Regions from separate parts of the Exiguobacterium sp. s11 genome, predicted to be linked through region 2. Evidence: riboswitches for the same ligand, from Rfam matches in the RefSeq annotation. Region 2 holds a riboswitch; each other region holds the start of a gene.
What was found. Region 2 has a riboswitch for thiamine pyrophosphate ahead of thiT (energy-coupled thiamine transporter ThiT). Riboswitches for the same ligand answer to the same signal wherever they lie in the genome.
Positions count from the first base shown of each region.

Region 1: linked by a shared signal. The riboswitch ahead of KNQ12_RS10300 (thiamine phosphate synthase) and the one ahead of thiT (energy-coupled thiamine transporter ThiT) in region 2 are both predicted to bind thiamine pyrophosphate.
Region 3: linked by a shared signal. The riboswitch ahead of KNQ12_RS14455 (3-oxoacyl-ACP reductase) and the one ahead of thiT (energy-coupled thiamine transporter ThiT) in region 2 are both predicted to bind thiamine pyrophosphate.
Region 4: linked by a shared signal. The riboswitch ahead of thiD (bifunctional hydroxymethylpyrimidine kinase/phosphomethylpyrimidine kinase) and the one ahead of thiT (energy-coupled thiamine transporter ThiT) in region 2 are both predicted to bind thiamine pyrophosphate.

Region 1 is NZ_JACSNF010000002.1:520,018-524,209, forward strand. It holds gene KNQ12_RS10290 (OsmC family protein) at 36-461, shown strand; gene nagZ (beta-N-acetylhexosaminidase) at 458-1,678, shown strand; TPP riboswitch at 1,735-1,837, shown strand; gene KNQ12_RS10300 (thiamine phosphate synthase) at 1,920-2,513, shown strand; gene KNQ12_RS10305 (FAD-dependent oxidoreductase) at 2,510-3,454, shown strand; gene thiS (sulfur carrier protein ThiS) at 3,451-3,651, shown strand; gene KNQ12_RS10315 (thiazole synthase) at 3,654-4,192, shown strand, end outside.
Region 2 is NZ_JACSNF010000001.1:581,369-585,560, reverse strand. It holds gene pknB (Stk1 family PASTA domain-containing Ser/Thr kinase) at 1-891, shown strand, start outside; gene rsgA (ribosome small subunit-dependent GTPase A) at 917-1,822, shown strand; gene rpe (ribulose-phosphate 3-epimerase) at 1,825-2,481, shown strand; TPP riboswitch at 2,504-2,613, shown strand; gene thiT (energy-coupled thiamine transporter ThiT) at 2,675-3,235, shown strand; gene KNQ12_RS03345 (thiamine diphosphokinase) at 3,237-3,839, shown strand; gene KNQ12_RS03340 (amino acid permease) at 3,893-4,192, opposite strand, start outside.
Region 3 is NZ_JACSNF010000005.1:103,891-108,082, reverse strand. It holds gene KNQ12_RS14465 (hypothetical protein) at 1-127, shown strand, start outside; gene KNQ12_RS14460 (hypothetical protein) at 165-1,229, shown strand; TPP riboswitch at 1,347-1,447, shown strand; gene KNQ12_RS14455 (3-oxoacyl-ACP reductase) at 1,583-2,335, shown strand; gene KNQ12_RS14450 (LLM class flavin-dependent oxidoreductase) at 2,391-3,695, shown strand; gene KNQ12_RS14445 (hypothetical protein) at 4,026-4,192, shown strand, end outside.
Region 4 is NZ_JACSNF010000006.1:101,501-105,692, reverse strand. It holds gene KNQ12_RS15500 (hypothetical protein) at 1-363, opposite strand, end outside; gene thiE (thiamine phosphate synthase) at 375-1,013, opposite strand; gene thiM (hydroxyethylthiazole kinase) at 1,003-1,770, opposite strand; gene thiD (bifunctional hydroxymethylpyrimidine kinase/phosphomethylpyrimidine kinase) at 1,751-2,554, opposite strand; TPP riboswitch at 2,669-2,779, opposite strand; gene KNQ12_RS15480 (murein hydrolase activator EnvC family protein) at 2,843-4,120, opposite strand.

The DNA.
Region 1 (4,192 bases), on a different contig from region 2:
TACAGAAGAAGACTACTTATAAAGGAGTGGAAACGATGCAAGCGACAGTGACATGGAACAAACAGATGGGGTTTAGTGGACAGACGGAATCAGGGCATCACCTGGCGATGGATGCAGCACCCGAAAACGGGGGTGAAAACCAAGCACCGCGACCAACTGAACTACTGCTACATGCCGTTGCCGGCTGTACCGGAATTGATATCGTTTCGATCTTAGAGAAGATGCGCTTGACGATCACCCATTTCGAAATGGATATCGAAGGAGAACGGGCAGAGGACCATCCGCGGCGTTTTACGTCGATCTCGATTCATTACCGGCTCGAAGGTGATCTCCCGGAAGATAAGGTCCGTCGCGCCATCTCGTTATCAAAGGATAAATATTGTTCGGTCTCGCAATCCCTGAACGCTGAGATTTCCGTCTATTATTCGATCAATGGTGTGCGGAGCGAGGATCCTTTGTGAAGAAAGTAGTGCTGATCGGTTGCCTGTTGCTTGCAGGGTGTGCGCAGGAGACGACGGAACCAACGAAATCATCACAACCGGAAGCGAAACAACCGACAGAAGAAAAGAAACCGAAGCCTGAGCCGACGAAGGAAGAACGACAACAAGCACAACTAAAGCAACAATTGGCAGCGATGTCGACGTCAGAAAAAATCGATCAACTGCTCTTTATCGGAGTCGCCGGCACGGAACTTTCAGCAGCTGACCGGAAATTGTTACAGACGCATGCAATTGGCGGGGTCTTATTGCTCGGCGGAAACATTACGTCGGAAGAGCAACTCTTGACGTTCACGCGTGCGATTCAAGAGACGAACCAAAAAACGTATGCCTTCGTCGGGATTGATGAAGAAGGTGGACGCGTCAGCCGGGTACCGGATCAACGATTACGGTTACCGACGAGTCAACGGATAGCGCAAGGAGCAGATGAAGTGAAAATGGAAGACGTCGGACGTACGCTCGGTCATTTGTCACAATTTTATGGTTTCAACATGGACTTCGCGCCGGTCCTTGACGTCAACAGTAATCCGAACAATCCGATCATCGGCGACCGTGCGTTAAGTGCTGATCCGAATACCGTCGCGACGCTTGGTACGGCCCTGATGCACGGGATGCAGGAGACGGGAACGATTCCGGTCGTCAAACATTTTCCCGGTCACGGCAATACGAGTGTCGATTCCCATGTCGGGCTACCGAAAGTGACGGCATCAAAGGAAGAATTGAAGCGGACGGAGCTGTTACCTTTCCAAGAAGCGATTCAAGAGGGCGCCGAGATGGTGATGGTCGCCCATATTCTCTATCCCGCGTATGACGATACGAATCCGTCCTCGCTCTCAAAGCCGATCTTGACTGACCTCTTGCGTCAACAACTCGGATTCAACGGTGTCATCATCACGGATGATCTCGTCATGGGGGCGATCACGAAACAATATGGTCTCGCAGAAGCGGCACGTCAGTCGCTCGTCAATGGAGCTGATATGGCGATGTTTTCAGAGGCAGGTGCTTACGCAAAAGTTCATGCTGAAGTGATGCAAGCCGTCAAAGACAAAACGCTGACGCCGGAGATGCTCGATGCTAAAGTAATGCGCATCCTGAAGCTAAAGCAGACGTATGCCGACAGCCAAGAGCAACAGCGACCGACGAAATCGGAGCTGATTCAGCAAGTGGAAGCGCTCAACTAGGACTAGCGAAGCAAAGCGACTCATGCTAGACTAATGGGGCAAGCCAATTAAACACGAAAAGACACTAGGGGAGTCTCCCAGCAGACTGAGACGGAAGTATCCGGACCCTTTGAACCTGATCTAGTTCGTACTAGCGGAGGGAAGTGGCTCGAAACCTTAGATATCCTTAGCGCTTCAGCGCATTTTCGGACCACTCCCTTCAACATCGGGAGTGGTCCTTTTTCGTATGGAAAGGAAGAACATGATGCGTCTACATCTGATTTCGACGGGATCCATCCATCCGCTTGATGAAATAAAGACTTTTCAATCGCTTCAACCTTATACGGATCAGCTACATCTACGTGAACCGAACTTGTCAGCAGCAGAATTACTTGATCTGATTGAAGCACTCCTTGGGCATGGTTATTCGCCTGATCAGTTAACGGTTCATGACCGGGTCGATGTCGCCCATGTCGCCGGCATCGGTGTGCAGTTGACGCGCCGGTCCTTGCGTGTCCGTGATGTGCGACGTCATTTTCCGGACCTCGTCATCGGGAAATCCGTTCATTCACTGGCAGAGGCACTGGCAGCAGAAGCGGAAGGAGCCGACCGACTGCTGTACGGTCATATATATCCGACAGCGTCGAAGCCGGACGTGCCACCACGAGGGATCGACGCATTAAAGCAAGTCGTCACCTTCACGACGAAACCAGTCATTGCGATCGGTGGGATTACACCAGAATGCATGCCTGAAATCGCAGCGACCGGTGCAACCGGAATCGCTGTCTTATCGGGTATTCTCGGTCAATCGGATCCACTCGCCGCCATCAGGCGTTACCAGGGGGTTCGCGTATGACGGATCACATCATCATCGGCGGCGGAGTCATCGGGTTGACGCTTGCTTACGGTCTCGCCTGTCAGAATGAATCCGTCGTCGTCTTAGAACGTGGAACATGCGGACGAGGAACGAGCCGCGCAGCTGCCGGGATGCTTGCGACGGACATCGAGCTGAGAGCAGAATTGCATGCACTTGCCGCGCGAAGTCGTCGTCTGTATCCACTGCTTGCACGTCGACTCGAGCGAGAAACAGGCATCGATTGTGGATACCGGGAACAACCGTTTTTGTTAAAACGTAAAGGACGCGAGCATCTGTTTCCAGCTGTCGGTCAAATCGATCCACGACGACTGACGACTGCATTGATGTATGCCTTACACGCACGTGGCATATCGATTGAAGAACAGGTAGATGTCACACGCATCGAAGAGAACGATGACTTCATTAGGATCGAATCGAATGCGGGAATCTGGACCGGACGAACGGTGACGGTCGCTGCCGGACGCGGGTCGCAAGCCTTGCTCGATACAGCTGGTATTTCGATCGCGACATATGGGGTCAAAGGAGAATGTCTCGCAGTCTGTCTCGCGGGTCAGCCGTTACGCTCGATCCTGTTTGACGACGCTGTCTACCTTGTGCCAAAAGCAGACGGACGAATTTTGATCGGTGCGACCGAACTGCCGCACGACGAGACGGTCGGTGTCAGTGTCGCTGGGATCATGTCACTGCTTCAAGCAGCAGAACGACTGTATCCACCGATTCGTGACGGGGTCATCGAAGAAGTCTGGTCCGGTGTACGACCGCAAACGGTGTCCGGCTTGCCATATATCGGAGTCACCGATTCATCCCGTCGGATCTTCCTAGCGACAGGGCATCATCGGCATGGCATATTACTCGCACCAGCGACAGCGGAAGTCTTGGTAAATACATTACGCTTGATTCAGAAGGAGGAAGTCCGATGAACATTACGATTAACGGCAATGACCACACGATCGAACAGATTAAAACGATTGAGGACATGCTCACGCAACTCGGCTTAGGGGAAAAGCTCGTCATCGTCGAACAGAATCGACAAATCATTGATCGTACGGTGTACGGTCAGACGGTCGTTCGGGACAATGACACATTTGAAATCGTTCATTTCGTAGGAGGAGGATAAACATGCTGAAAATTGGAGAAAAGACATTTGAATCACGATTATTACTCGGAACAGGGAAATATACGGATGCTACGGTACAGCAGAAAGCGATCGATGCGTCCGCTTCACAAATCTTGACGTTCGCCGTCCGTCGGCTCGACATCTTTGACAAACAACAAGCGAATTTTTTGGAGTCGCTTGATTTAGCGAAGTACGATTTACTGCCGAACACGGCCGGTGCGAAGACGGCGGAGGAAGCTGTTCGGCTTGCGAAGCTTGCGCGGGCATCCGGTATGTGCGACATGGTTAAGGTCGAAGTGATCGGTTGCGATAAGACGTTACTACCGGACCCGATCGAGACGTTGCGGGCTTCTGAAGAATTACTTAAAGAAGGCTTCATCGTCTTACCGTATACGTCGGACGACGTCGTCCTTGCACGACGACTCGAAGAACTCGGTTGTCACGCCATCATGCCGGCGGCGTCACCGATCGGCTCCGGACAAGGTATTCTCAATCCGCTCCATTTGCAATTCATCATCGAGCAGACGACGGTCCCGGTCAT
Region 2 (4,192 bases):
GATCCAACGGTCACCGTACCATCTGTCGTCAAGACGGATGGAGACGATGCGGAAACGAAGCTTGAGAAACTTGGATTTGTCGTCGAGACAACGGAACGGAGTAGCGATACGGTCGAAGAAGGCGATGTCATCAGTCAAACGCCTCGTGAAAAAGCACAGGTCAAGAAGGGCTCGACAGTCAATTTGGTCGTTTCTACTGGTAGTGCTCCGGTTGAGGTACCGGATGTGACGGATGAAGCTGAAAAAGAAGCAATTGCAACGCTAAAAGAAGCAGGATTCGCAAAAGTCGGAGTCGAGCGAGAGAAGTCGGATGAGATCGATCGAGGAAATGTGATTCGACAGTCAATTTCTGCTGGAACGGAGGTCATTGCGAAAGAACAAACGATTACGATTACTGTATCTGAGGGGACGTCTTCTTTCGAGTTGAAGGATTTGACGAATTTATCGAGTGATGAAGCAAAAGCTTATCTCGATAAAGTAGGATTAGACGGAACGTTCGAACAAGAATTTTCTAGCGATGTCAAACTCGATCAAGTCATCCGTCAGTTCCCGCAAGCTGGCGCACAAGTCGAGCCGAACGACTCCGTGACGGTCTTCATCTCTAAAGGTGAGGAAGAAAAAACAGTGACGGCGACGTTCCCTGAAAAGGTCGTCTATGATGCTGTTAGTGAAGATGAAGAAGAGGCTCCGCCGAAACAAGTCATCCGAATCGAGACGGAAGACGCGAAAGGGAAGCGGACCGTCATCGAGGAATCAATTGATCAAGATGAGACATTCGACGTGCCATTAACGATTGATCCGGGTGAAGAAGGCAAAATTACGATCTATAAAGACGATACGGTGTATCGTTCAAAAACCATCACGTACAATCAAGCAAAAGACGCACAATGAATGTGATAAAAAAGGAGTGCATAGGATGACGGAACAACGCATCGAAGAGAATCGAGAAGGAACGATCATACGCCTGCAGGGCGGCTTTTATGATGTCATGACACCAGAAGGAGAAGTTCGTTCACGAGCAAGAGGAAATTTCCGAAAACGCGGCATCAGTCCAGTCGTCGGAGATGAAGTCGTGCTTCATATCGAAAGTGAGACGGGATATATTCTCGAAGTGAAGGAGCGGGACAACTTTTTAGTACGCCCGCCTGTCGCGAATATCGATCAAGCGTTGCTTGTCGTCTCGGCGGCAGAACCTGATTTTTCAGCGCATCTACTCGACCGATTTCTCGTCTTGATCGAAGCGAAGGAAATCCAACCCGTCATCCTGTTAACGAAGATGGATTTACTTGACGAAGTCAAAGGACCGGCTGTCCGAGAGGCGATTGCCGCTTACCGGAAGATTGGGTATACGGTCATCGAGACATCAAGTGAGACGTTGACGGGTGTTGAGCAAGTCCGTCCGTTACTTGCTGGAAAAACGAGCGTTCTCGCCGGACAATCCGGTGTCGGGAAAAGTTCATTGCTCAATGCACTGGAGCCCTCTCTTGATTTAGAAACAAGTGCGATCTCGAAATCACTCGGACGCGGACGTCATACGACGCGCCATGTCACATTAATGCCGCTTGCCGAAGGATTGATTGCCGATACGCCAGGTTTCTCGAACCTCGATTTTCCGTATGATATGGAAATCGAGGATGTACGGTGGAGTTTTCCTGAGTTCGTCGCTGTACAAGATGATTGTAAATACCGAGGTTGCTTGCATTTGAATGAACCCGGTTGTGCCGTCAAGGAAGCCGTCGAAGCCCAAGAAATCATGTCCTCTCGTTATGAGAACTATGGTATGTTTATAGACGAAATCAAGAATCGAGCCCGGAGGTATTGAAGATGATTAAAATTGCACCATCGATCTTATCAGCAGATTTTGCGAATCTTGAGCGTGATGTCAAAGCAGTCGAAGCAGCAGGCGCGGACTATATCCATTTTGATGTCATGGACGGTCAGTTCGTACCGAACATCTCATTTGGATTACCTGTGCTTAGCAGCTTACGTCAAAAGACGGATATGATTCTCGATGTCCATTTGATGATTGACCAGCCAGAACGTTTCGTTGAAGATTTCGTCAAGGCAGGAGCTGACATCGTGACGTTCCACGTCGAAGCGACGAATCATGTCCATCGTGTCTTGCAACAAATCAAAGCAGCGGGCGCAAAGGCAGGAGTCGTCTTGAATCCCCATACGCCATTATCAACGATTGAACACGTCCTTGAGGATGTCGATATGGTTTTATTGATGACGGTCAATCCGGGCTTCGGTGGACAAGCCTTCATCGAGCGTGTCATGCCGAAACTCGCAGCACTTGCGCAAATGAAAGCAGATCGTGGTCTGACATTTGAAATCGAGATTGACGGTGGCGTCAATCCGGAAACGGCAAAGCTTTGCATCGATAACGGTGCGAACGTTCTCGTCGCAGGATCAGCAATCTACAATGCACCAGATTATGCGGAAGCGATCACTAGCATTCGTCAAGGGGCTGCCGTATAATAAGAACGAGAAAACGAAATATGATGACCGCAAGGGGTGTCGCTTGAAAAGCGGCTGAGAGGAGTCTTTTAGACTTTAACCCTTCGAACCTGTTCCGTTCAAACGGACGTAGGGATGTGGCGCACGCAGGCAGTACGGCGTTCGTCGTACTGCCTTTTTGCGTCCTCTCGTACAATGAAGGAGGAAAAATAGCATGAAACGGTTACAAATGATGATGGAAATCGCCATCTTCGCCAGTCTCGGAGTCGTCTTTGATTTACTGATTCCATTCAAAATGCCACAAGGAGGCTCAATCAGCTTAGCGATGTTACCGATCTTCGTCATGGCATTTCGCCACGGTGTCGTTGGAGGGGTTGTTACGGGAGCGCTTGTCGGTACGATTCAATTGATGTTCGCTCCACAAGTCTTGACGATCGTTCAACCGATGCTTGACTATACGATTGCGTATGGTGTCGTCGGATTAAGTGGTCTGTTCGCGCGTCAAGTCAGACTAGCCGCGCGCAATGGACAAAAGAAAAGCTTGATGGCGTTCGTTCTCCTGGCGACGTTATTAGGCGCAGGACTCCGTTATATCTGTCATGTCATCAGTGGAATCGTCTTTTTTGCCGAGTATGCCGAAGGTCCAGTCGTACCGTATTCATTGATTTATAACGCGACATACATGGTACCGTCTTACGTTCTTTGTGGTGTCGTTGCGGGTCTTTTATTCACGACTGCGCCACGCTTACTCCGTTATTCGGCACGAGGCGTCTGAGATGCGGGCGATTCTCGTCTGTGCCGGTCCGCGAGAAGAAGCGCCGGATTTACGGACGTTTTGTCAGCCAGGTGATTTTATCGTCGGTGTCGACGGTGGTGTTCAGACGATTGAATCGTTTGGGCTGACATGCGACCTGACGATTGGTGATTTTGATTCGCTTGGTTATGTACCAGAAGGGGCAATCGTTCATCCGGCCGAGAAAGATGAAACGGATCTCGAACTGGCACTTCGTACAGTCTCAGAGAAGAAACAGTTTGAGGATACCTTCATTATCGGGGCGACAGGTGGGCGGCTCGACATGACCGTCCAAAATGTATATTTATTGAAGCGATACCCAGAGGCACGACTCGTGACGAAACGAGAAGAGGTACGATACTTGGCTGAGGGAACGTATGCAGTCGAAGCAGGGAGCTATCATTATCTTTCGTTCATTCCACTCGTACCATCGACTTTAAGCTTATCCGGAGTCAAATATCCACTTGATGCACATCCAGTACCGGTCGGAGGTTCCTTGACCGTCAGTAATGAATGGTGTGCGTCAGAAGCGAAGGTAGAGCTCCATCAAGGAGAACTATTGATGATGCGGACGCTTAAGGAATAGCACAATCATAGGAAAGAGGCCGTGGATGATTCCGCGGCCTCTTTCTTATGAGATCATTCTTCGAGTTGAGAGGGAGCGACACGGATGTCGCTTTGTGCTGCTAGATGTTTTCCTTTGACGAAGAGATGATAGCTTCCCCACATAACGAGGAAGAATGGAACACCGATGTATAGGGCAATCCGTTGGTCCGCTTGAAACGCAAGACTAACGAGGACGACGACGTTTAACGTCAACGAAATCAGTGGTAACACCGGATAAAGCGGTGTCTTGAATTTCAATTCGGATAGATCATGTCCGTTTCGCAAGAACTGCCGACGAAATGCGAGTTGAGAAGCAGAGATCGAAATCCAACC
Region 3 (4,192 bases), on a different contig from region 2:
ATTTGATTTGACTAGCATTCTCGTCCCGAATCAACAAGTATTCGTCTATCTTTCCTTTATCCTCATCTATTTTGCATATATAAGTTGGAAATGTGTTCGACTATTGAACCATAAAGTATCTATTTAATCATTAGAAGGAGGAAGTCATGAGACGATATAAAGAAATGATTATCGTAGGAGGTATTGCTGGCGTCACCTTACTCAGTTATTTTGGTTACGCCGTAAGCATTAAAGGATCGGATTATGAAGTCGAGAGTATACGAAAAGAAAATGCAGAAGCTCTTAAAAAAGTAAACATCGAAATTGAAAATGGAGACATCAAGCCTACTCAATACAATATCCAATTGGACGGTCAAATCCATAGTGAGTCGCAGAACTATATCACAGGGTTGTTCAATAGCTACGCTGCAGACTTCCCTGCTGATTTCTATCGCTTTCTTTCTAAGGAAGACGTATTTACTAGTGAAATGGGCTCGCGGACATACGGAATTGAAGTAAAGGCATCTCAGTTGAACTATCATTCTTATGACAAAAGTACACAGAAACAATTTAAAAAGACGCTTTCTCATCGTTTAACGGTACCGGATCGTGAAATGGCTGACATCCGTGTCTTCCATCAAGACGGCATGAACGTATACGTCCAACGGGATGATCATGGAGCAAAGGAAAAATCGACGGTGTTATTACTCAACCTTGCAAAAGGAAAAGTGGAGACGCTTCAATCCAAGCAACTCAAGACTAATCAAGAGCGTCATTATGTGGCAGTGAACGACTATGGAATTGTCTATCGTGAAATCGCATATGATGCGGAAGGGGTAGAAAAAGATAGCGCTTATTATCTAGATAACGGCAAAGGCATCAAACGAATCAAAGCACTTGATGCGTATGCAGCGGAAGGGAACTTTAATGCTGATGAAAATAGCCAATCACTGATCGCTTACGGTACGTTTGATTCAGAAAAAAGTAAAAGCATCAAATGGAGTACCTATGACTTTAAGACGAATCAAGTCAAGCAACATCAAGTGGAAGGGCAGCGTGCTTACCGCTTCAATGGCTCCTATACGATGATTGCGCAGGGAAAGCTATACCATATCGCTAATATCAATGATTCGGATTTCCAAGTCACGGTAATCGATACGAAAAATGAATCGATTTCGTATCAAGGAATCATCAAAGATAAAAATGCTAAAAAGAATCGTTTGGTACAGGATGTCACTGTATCGGAGTAATCGTGATGGACTCATGATTCACCTCGTTTACTCGCTTTTTAGAATACTAGAAATGAATTTATCTGTCAGAATCATTGACAGGGGTTTTCAAGACCACTACAGTGAAGATAACTTAAATAGAATCACTAGGGGTGTTATTAAACTGAGATGAGTAGCTACTCAAACCCTTTGAACCTGAACTAGGTCGTACTAGCGTAGGGAAGTGTAAACTCTGATGAACAAGCGGAGACGATGATATCGTTCTTTGCTATGTGATTATTTAGATGTGCGCAACTTTCCTTTTGGAGAGTTGCGTTTTTTTGTTTACTACTTCGCTATTTAAGTTGCAAAAATGGATGAGGGAGTGGACAAGAATGAGCAGAACAGTATTAGTGACAGGAAGTAGCCGAGGACTTGGGGCGACGATTGCAAGGGTGTTAGTGAACAATGGATTTAAAGTGGTGATTAATTACTATAAAAGCAAGGAGGCAGCAGAAAAGCTTGTGAGCGAACTGGGAGCAGAGAATGCACTTGCCTTGTATGCAGATGTTACGAAGCGGGAAGATGTTGAGAGCATGATGCAATACGCAACAGCACATTATGGTCAAATCGATGTTGTCGTCAATAATGCACTAGTAGATTTTAAATTTGATCCGGTTGCTCAAAAATCGTTCATCGATTTAGAGTGGGAAGATTATCAAAAGCAACTTGATGGAACGCTAAAAGCAGCTTTTTTCACCATCCAAAGTGTCCTGCCGCAATTTATGGAACGACATAGCGGTAGTATCATCAGCATTGGAACAAACCTTTATCAAAACCCAGTTGTTCCTTATCATGAATACACAACAGCAAAAGCAGGTCTGATTGGCTTTACTCGAAACCTAGCCGCGGAGTTAGGTCAATATGGCATAAACGTGAATGTCGTCTCCGGTGGGTTATTGAAAGTCACAGATGCGAGTGCTGTGACAACCGCTGAAGTATTCGATTTCATTGCCCAATCGACCCCATTGAAAAGAGTGACGAGTCCAGAAGAAGTAACGCAAATGGTCGCCTTCCTGGCATCAGAAGCAGCATCTGGGATTACGGGTCAAAACGTAACGGTCGATGGTGGGTTAACGATGAATTGAAGCGGGCGTTTTAAAAGATTCTCAGCTTGTCAGAGAAGGGATTCGTGAACAGCAGATGACGAATAAAAATCAGTTAAATATCGGCGTTTTGTTTTATGGATGTGGTCATCATCAAGCCGCATGGTTAATGCCTGATTCCGCGATTAAAGAGATCGGAGAGAGCCGCTATTATCAGCGTCTGGCTCAAATAGCGGAAGCTGGATGTTTGGATGCAGTATTTTTTGCGGATAATCAATCTTTTCCGGCTAATAATGCAACTGATTTACCTGCCTTTTGGTTGGATCCTTTAATTAATCTAACGGCTATTTCTCAAGTGACGGATCATATCGGATTAGTTTCTACGATATCGAGCACGTTCTCCAATCCGTATACAGCAGCAAGGCAACTTCTAAGCCTAGATCACGTGACGAAGGGGAGGGTAGGCTGGAACTTAGTGACCTCGATGACGGATTGGGAAGCGTTAAACCACGGGATGGATGCACTTCCACCGAGGGAGGAACGGTATAACAAGGCGAACGAATTCGCAGCATTGATGGAGAAGCTATTTTTATCTTGGGATCAAGCGGCTTTTCTCGCGAATCGATCAGATAACCAATTGATTGATCCTGAACGTATACAAGTTATCGATCATTCTGAAGCCTATTTCAGCGTAAAAGGTCCTTTGTCTACGCCGCGTAGTCTCCAAGGAAAGCCAGTAGCGATGCAAGCGGGTGCTTCTGAAGAAGGGATTGCCCTTGCAGCCAAACATGCGGATGCCGTATATTCTGTGTCATGGAATTTTAGACAAGCCCATGCTTTTCGTGAAAAACTCCATAAGAAAATTAAACAAACTGAATCACCAGATCGAAAGATTAAGATATACCCAGGCTTAGTAACGTATGTTGGTAAAACAAGAGAAGAGGCACTAGCCAAAAAAGCCGAACTAGATGAAAAATTACCGGTTGAAAATGCGTTGAAACAATTGAGTTTTTTTTTGCAGCAAGATTGCTCCACATGGGATCTCGAAGCAAAGATTCCGACCTTACCATCGATCGAGGAATTTTCCGGACCCATCGGACGCTACCGAACGATTCTAGAGATTATCGATGATACAGATCCGACGCTCAAAGAACTATTAGGCTATTTAGCAGCAGGAGGAGGACACCTGACATTGATTGGTACTCCGGAAGAAATTGTGGATCAGTTGGAATTTTGGTTTAACGAGGGAGTAGCAGATGGCTTCAACTTGATGCCGCCGTCACTACCGTCAAGTTTAGAAGATTTTGTAGACATGATCATTCCTGAGTTACAAAAAAGAGGATTGTTTAAAGTGTCCTATCAAAGTACTACATTTAGAGAGCATCTAGGTTTAATCGATTAAATTAGATGAAAAGTTTAGTTAAATTCCGAAAAGATTTCGAAGAAAGCCTTGAAGATCAAATATGAATCGGCGTGACTTAAGATTTACGAACTTTAAAATTTAGATGAAAGAAACGATACAAATCTCAGTGTTGCAAAATCTCGAATGGGAAGCTCAGCATCCAGAGGAATTTGAATTATATCGTGAAATCTCAGAGACGCGATTATCGCGCTATAAAAATATAATCACACTGATTTAAATGTTAAAAAGCGACATTTGTAATATGATAATCACAATTTTTAAAATTAAAATGCTATATTTTTCTTATACTAATTAAAGGGGTGTTTTTGTTTGGCTGGTACTTTTGATTCTTTAAATTCAATTTTTTATTTGTTAGGTTTTTTAGTTTTATTAAATGTAATCTTTTTGGTTGTTCCATCTAAAATTTCATCTTTTGTATACATATCATTTAATACAGTAGTCCTCGCCGTCATTTCAATCATGTTGTTTTTCAAAGC
Region 4 (4,192 bases), on a different contig from region 2:
ATCGACAGCGCGTACGCCGATATCAATGATTTTCGTACTCTCTAATCGGTTCGAATAGCGCTGTCGTAGCCGAGTCGGAATCGGTAGACGAAGAAGTGCCCGGTAATAGATGTCTAAATGAGTATGTCCCCAAATTTCCGTCGCAATCGAGCTCGTTTTAATATACAACGGACGTTTGTAGCGTCTTTCATACTTTTCTTTCAATAAAAGGGCCATCTCATAAGATATACGATTAGGACGCGGAAATAAGACTTTTCCTAGATGGTAGATCCCCTGATTATCGACTCGAATGATTTGTGGTTCTAACCGATATCGAATCCAATAGCCGCGAAAACGGATCGTCTGCCATTTCAATACAATCACCTCTGAACGGATTATACCCTGTTCTGAAGTGATTGATGCCATTCTCGCACAGCATCTGTCATTTGCTGCGCAGCGAGTTGCCGATCTTCTTTAGCGAAAATTTCTGAAATGACGGCGTACCCTTCTAGCGGGATGGGAAGGGTGGAGACATTTGTTGCTGTGATTCCACCAATACCGATTAAAGGTAATCGTACGGCTTCCCGAATCGCCTGAAGCATCGTATGCGACATGGAATCAGCGTCTGCTTTGGATGACGTCGCAAATAGAGACCCCACGCCTAAATAAGATGCTCCGTCTCGCTCTGCTTCAATCGCTTGTGCAACAGTGGCTACCGACACACCAATCACGGCATCTGGTAAAAGTTGACGTGCTGCGGTTAAAGGAATGTCTTCTTGTCCGATATGCAAACCAGCTTCGACGAGTAACGCGATATCGATCCGGTCATTGATGATCAAAGGAATGTCGTGTCGATCCGTCAGTCTTTTCAACCGAACTGCCTGATCGTAGAATTCCTTTCCTTGTGCGGTTTTTTCTCGTAGTTGCACGATCGTCGCACCACCTAAAACAGCTTCCTCAACGACCGTCTCGATCGCGACGCCAGGATGGTACCGACGATCCGTCACTGCATAGATGGAGTAATCAATTGACACGTTCTGTCACCTCCACCAGTTCTTGCTCCGTCATGAGGCTGATCGCATTGAACAATTCTCGTTTAAAATCACCAAGACCTTGCGCAGAGACTGCTTGTTCTCCTGCTTTTCCCATGACGAATGTTCCGTGAACAGCCGCCTCAAACGCCGTATATCCTGCGCCGAGGAAGCTCGCAATCAAGGAAGCCGTCATACAGCCCGTACCCGTGATGTCTCCTAGACGAGGTGTTCCTACATGTAATTCCATTTCGCGCGTTCCATCCGTGATATAGTCGTTCGGACCTGTCACGACGAGGACAGATTTGTGTTTGCGAGCGAATGCACGAATACTTTCTCGATCCATCATTGCATCTCCCGCAGCATCGACTCCCTTAGTTCGTCCGTCTTCCCCAAGTAACGTCTTGATTTCAGAAGTATTTCCTTTGATGACCGTACACCCGAGATCAATGAGTTCTTTAGAAAAGGCAGTACGTAATGTCGTTGCCCCTGCTCCAACTGGATCAAGAACGATCGGGACATTCAAACGTCCCGCTTCACCGGCTGCAAGTCGTTGAGCTGCTTGCATGTCTGAATCGATCGTACCAATGTTTAAGACAAGAGCTTGCGCGAGTCTAACCATTTCTTCTACTTCGCGAATATCTTCCGCCATGACGGGTGATGCTCCAACAGCGAGTGTGACGTTTGCGCAGTCATTGATCGTCACCGTGTTCGTCAGATGGTGAATGAGTGGTTTGTGTTCAAGAATGGTCGTAAACATGTGTATCCCTCCAAAGTGAATGAAAATGATGTGTCGGTCCAATACCTTGTCCGAGAGCAAATCCATGACGAATCGCCTCCGTGACATAGCTCTTTGCTTGTCTTACACTATCTGTCAAATCTTCTCCAAGCGCCATCCGCGCCGCAATCGCCGCAGATAAGGTACAACCAGTTCCATGAGTATGTTGATTGTCTAACCGTTCCGATGTGAAGCGGTGTTCTACTTCCCCATCAAACAACAAATCCGTCGCAGCTCCTGAGAGATGTCCACCTTTTAGTAATACTGCCCCTGTCTGTGTAGCTAATTGATGCATCGCCAGTCGCATTTCATCTAGATTGGTGACCGATCGTCCTGTTAAACGCTCCGCTTCCGGTAAATTTGGTGTGACGAGTGTCGCAAGCGGTAAAAGCTCCGAAATCAATGCTTGTTCAGCCTCCGTCCGTAATAAGGCATGTCCCCCTTTAGCGACCATGACGGGATCTAATATGATCGGAACTGTCTGTTTGCGGAGATGTGTAGCAATGACACGAATCGTCTGCGCATTCGAGACCATTCCGATTTTGATCGCATCGACACGAATGTCTGAAAAAATCGACGTTAACTGGGCATCTACGATTTCTGGAGATAACTCTTCCACCGCTTGAACACCCAACGTATTTTGCGCCGTGACAGCTGTCAGGACGCTCATTCCATAAACGCCTAAAGCTGAAAATGTTTTTAAATCTGCTTGAATCCCAGCTCCACCACCGGAGTCGGATCCCGCAATCGTCAGTACATGTTTCATATTCTTTTCACCTTCCCATCGAGCAATATAAGGGAGTCGTGACCGACAAAAAAGCGTCAACCGCTGTAAAAAAGCAGTCGACGCTATACGAAAGCGTTATACACGCATTCCGGTATCCGTTCGGCTCAACTTTCCTACGCTGGTATTATCCAGTTCAGGTAATAGGGTCGAAAACAGATTGGTTTTCCTCTCAGCCGGATTCCTCCAGCTCCCCTAGTTGCTCAAGTATTCGTTTCGCCTTAACTGTAGCATAGGAAAGAAAAAAAAACGAGCCGAAGCCCGTTTTGATTACAGATATGCCAATGGATTGACTGCATTTAAAGGAGAAGAAGCACTGTATTGATAGCCTCCGACATGTAGTTCGAAATGTAAGTGTGGTCCTGTTGAATTCCCTGTACTACCAAGTGTTCCGACTTGCTGACCTTGAGAGACCGTTTGTCCTGCATGAACAGATAATGAGCTCATATGAGCGTAAACCGTCGTATAGACTTTTCCATCCAAGAAATGCGAAATCATGACGTGGTTTCCGTAAGGTCCACCACCTGATGCTGTAATGACGGTTCCGGCTGCTGCTGCGACGATCGGAGATCCGACGGGACCTTTGAAATCGACGCCATTATGGAATGTATAACCGTTTGCTCCACTAGCTGGTCCGAATCCTTGTGATACCCCACCAGAAGATGGTCGGACAAATTTCCCACCACCTGAAGCGATTGGTGTTGTATCTGAACTTGTTGATTCTGTATTCTTATTGGCTTGTTTTGCTGCTTGAGCACTTGCTTTAGCAGCTTTTTCAGCTGCCGCTTTCTCTGCTGCTGCTTTTTCAGCCGCTGCTTTAGCCGCTGCCTTCGCTGCCGCAATCGCACGTTCTTGCGCTTCGAGAGTCGCTTGCAGTTCTTTTGCGTCTAACAGTTCTGTCGTAAACTTCGTCTTCCCTTTTCGTAATTTTTTGAGTGTAGCACTACGCTCTTTCATTTGAGCTTTCAACGCTTTTTTTTGTTCAAGCAATACTTTCTTTTCTTGCATTTGCTCCGCTTTTTTCTCAACGAGTGCTTGCTTTGCTTCTGCTAATTTTTGTTGCGTCGCGATGTAATCTGAAATCATTTTATCATCTTGTTCAGCAATCTTTTTACCCGCCATGACACGGCTGAATAAATCACCTAAATCCTTTGATCCAAAAATGACTTCTTCCCACTTAATCGAGTTTCCATCGTTTTCTTGGAAAACACGTAAACGATCACCGAGTAGTTCTTCCTGCTTCTGTAGCATCTCCTCGTAACGAACGATGTCTGCCTTTAACTCATCGATTCGATTGCTTAACTGTTTAATTTGTTTATTTTTTTCGGAAACTTGGAAAATCTTTTCGTTAATCGCTGCGTCGATTCGATTGATTTGACGTTGTTCTTTTGAAATTTTAGCTTCTTGCTTTTTAATCTCTTTTTCTAATTTACGTTGTTCAGCGGCATTTTCAGCCTTTTTTTCTTTAATCGTTGCTGCCGCGATCGGTTGTGTACCTGTTGTAAGTAATGCCCCTAAAACAATGGTAGAAATTAGTTTTTTTAGCATATATCGTTTTCCTCACTTATGTATTTTCATTTTTTATTATAGTATTCAAGTTTCTCTCATATCTGAAATAGA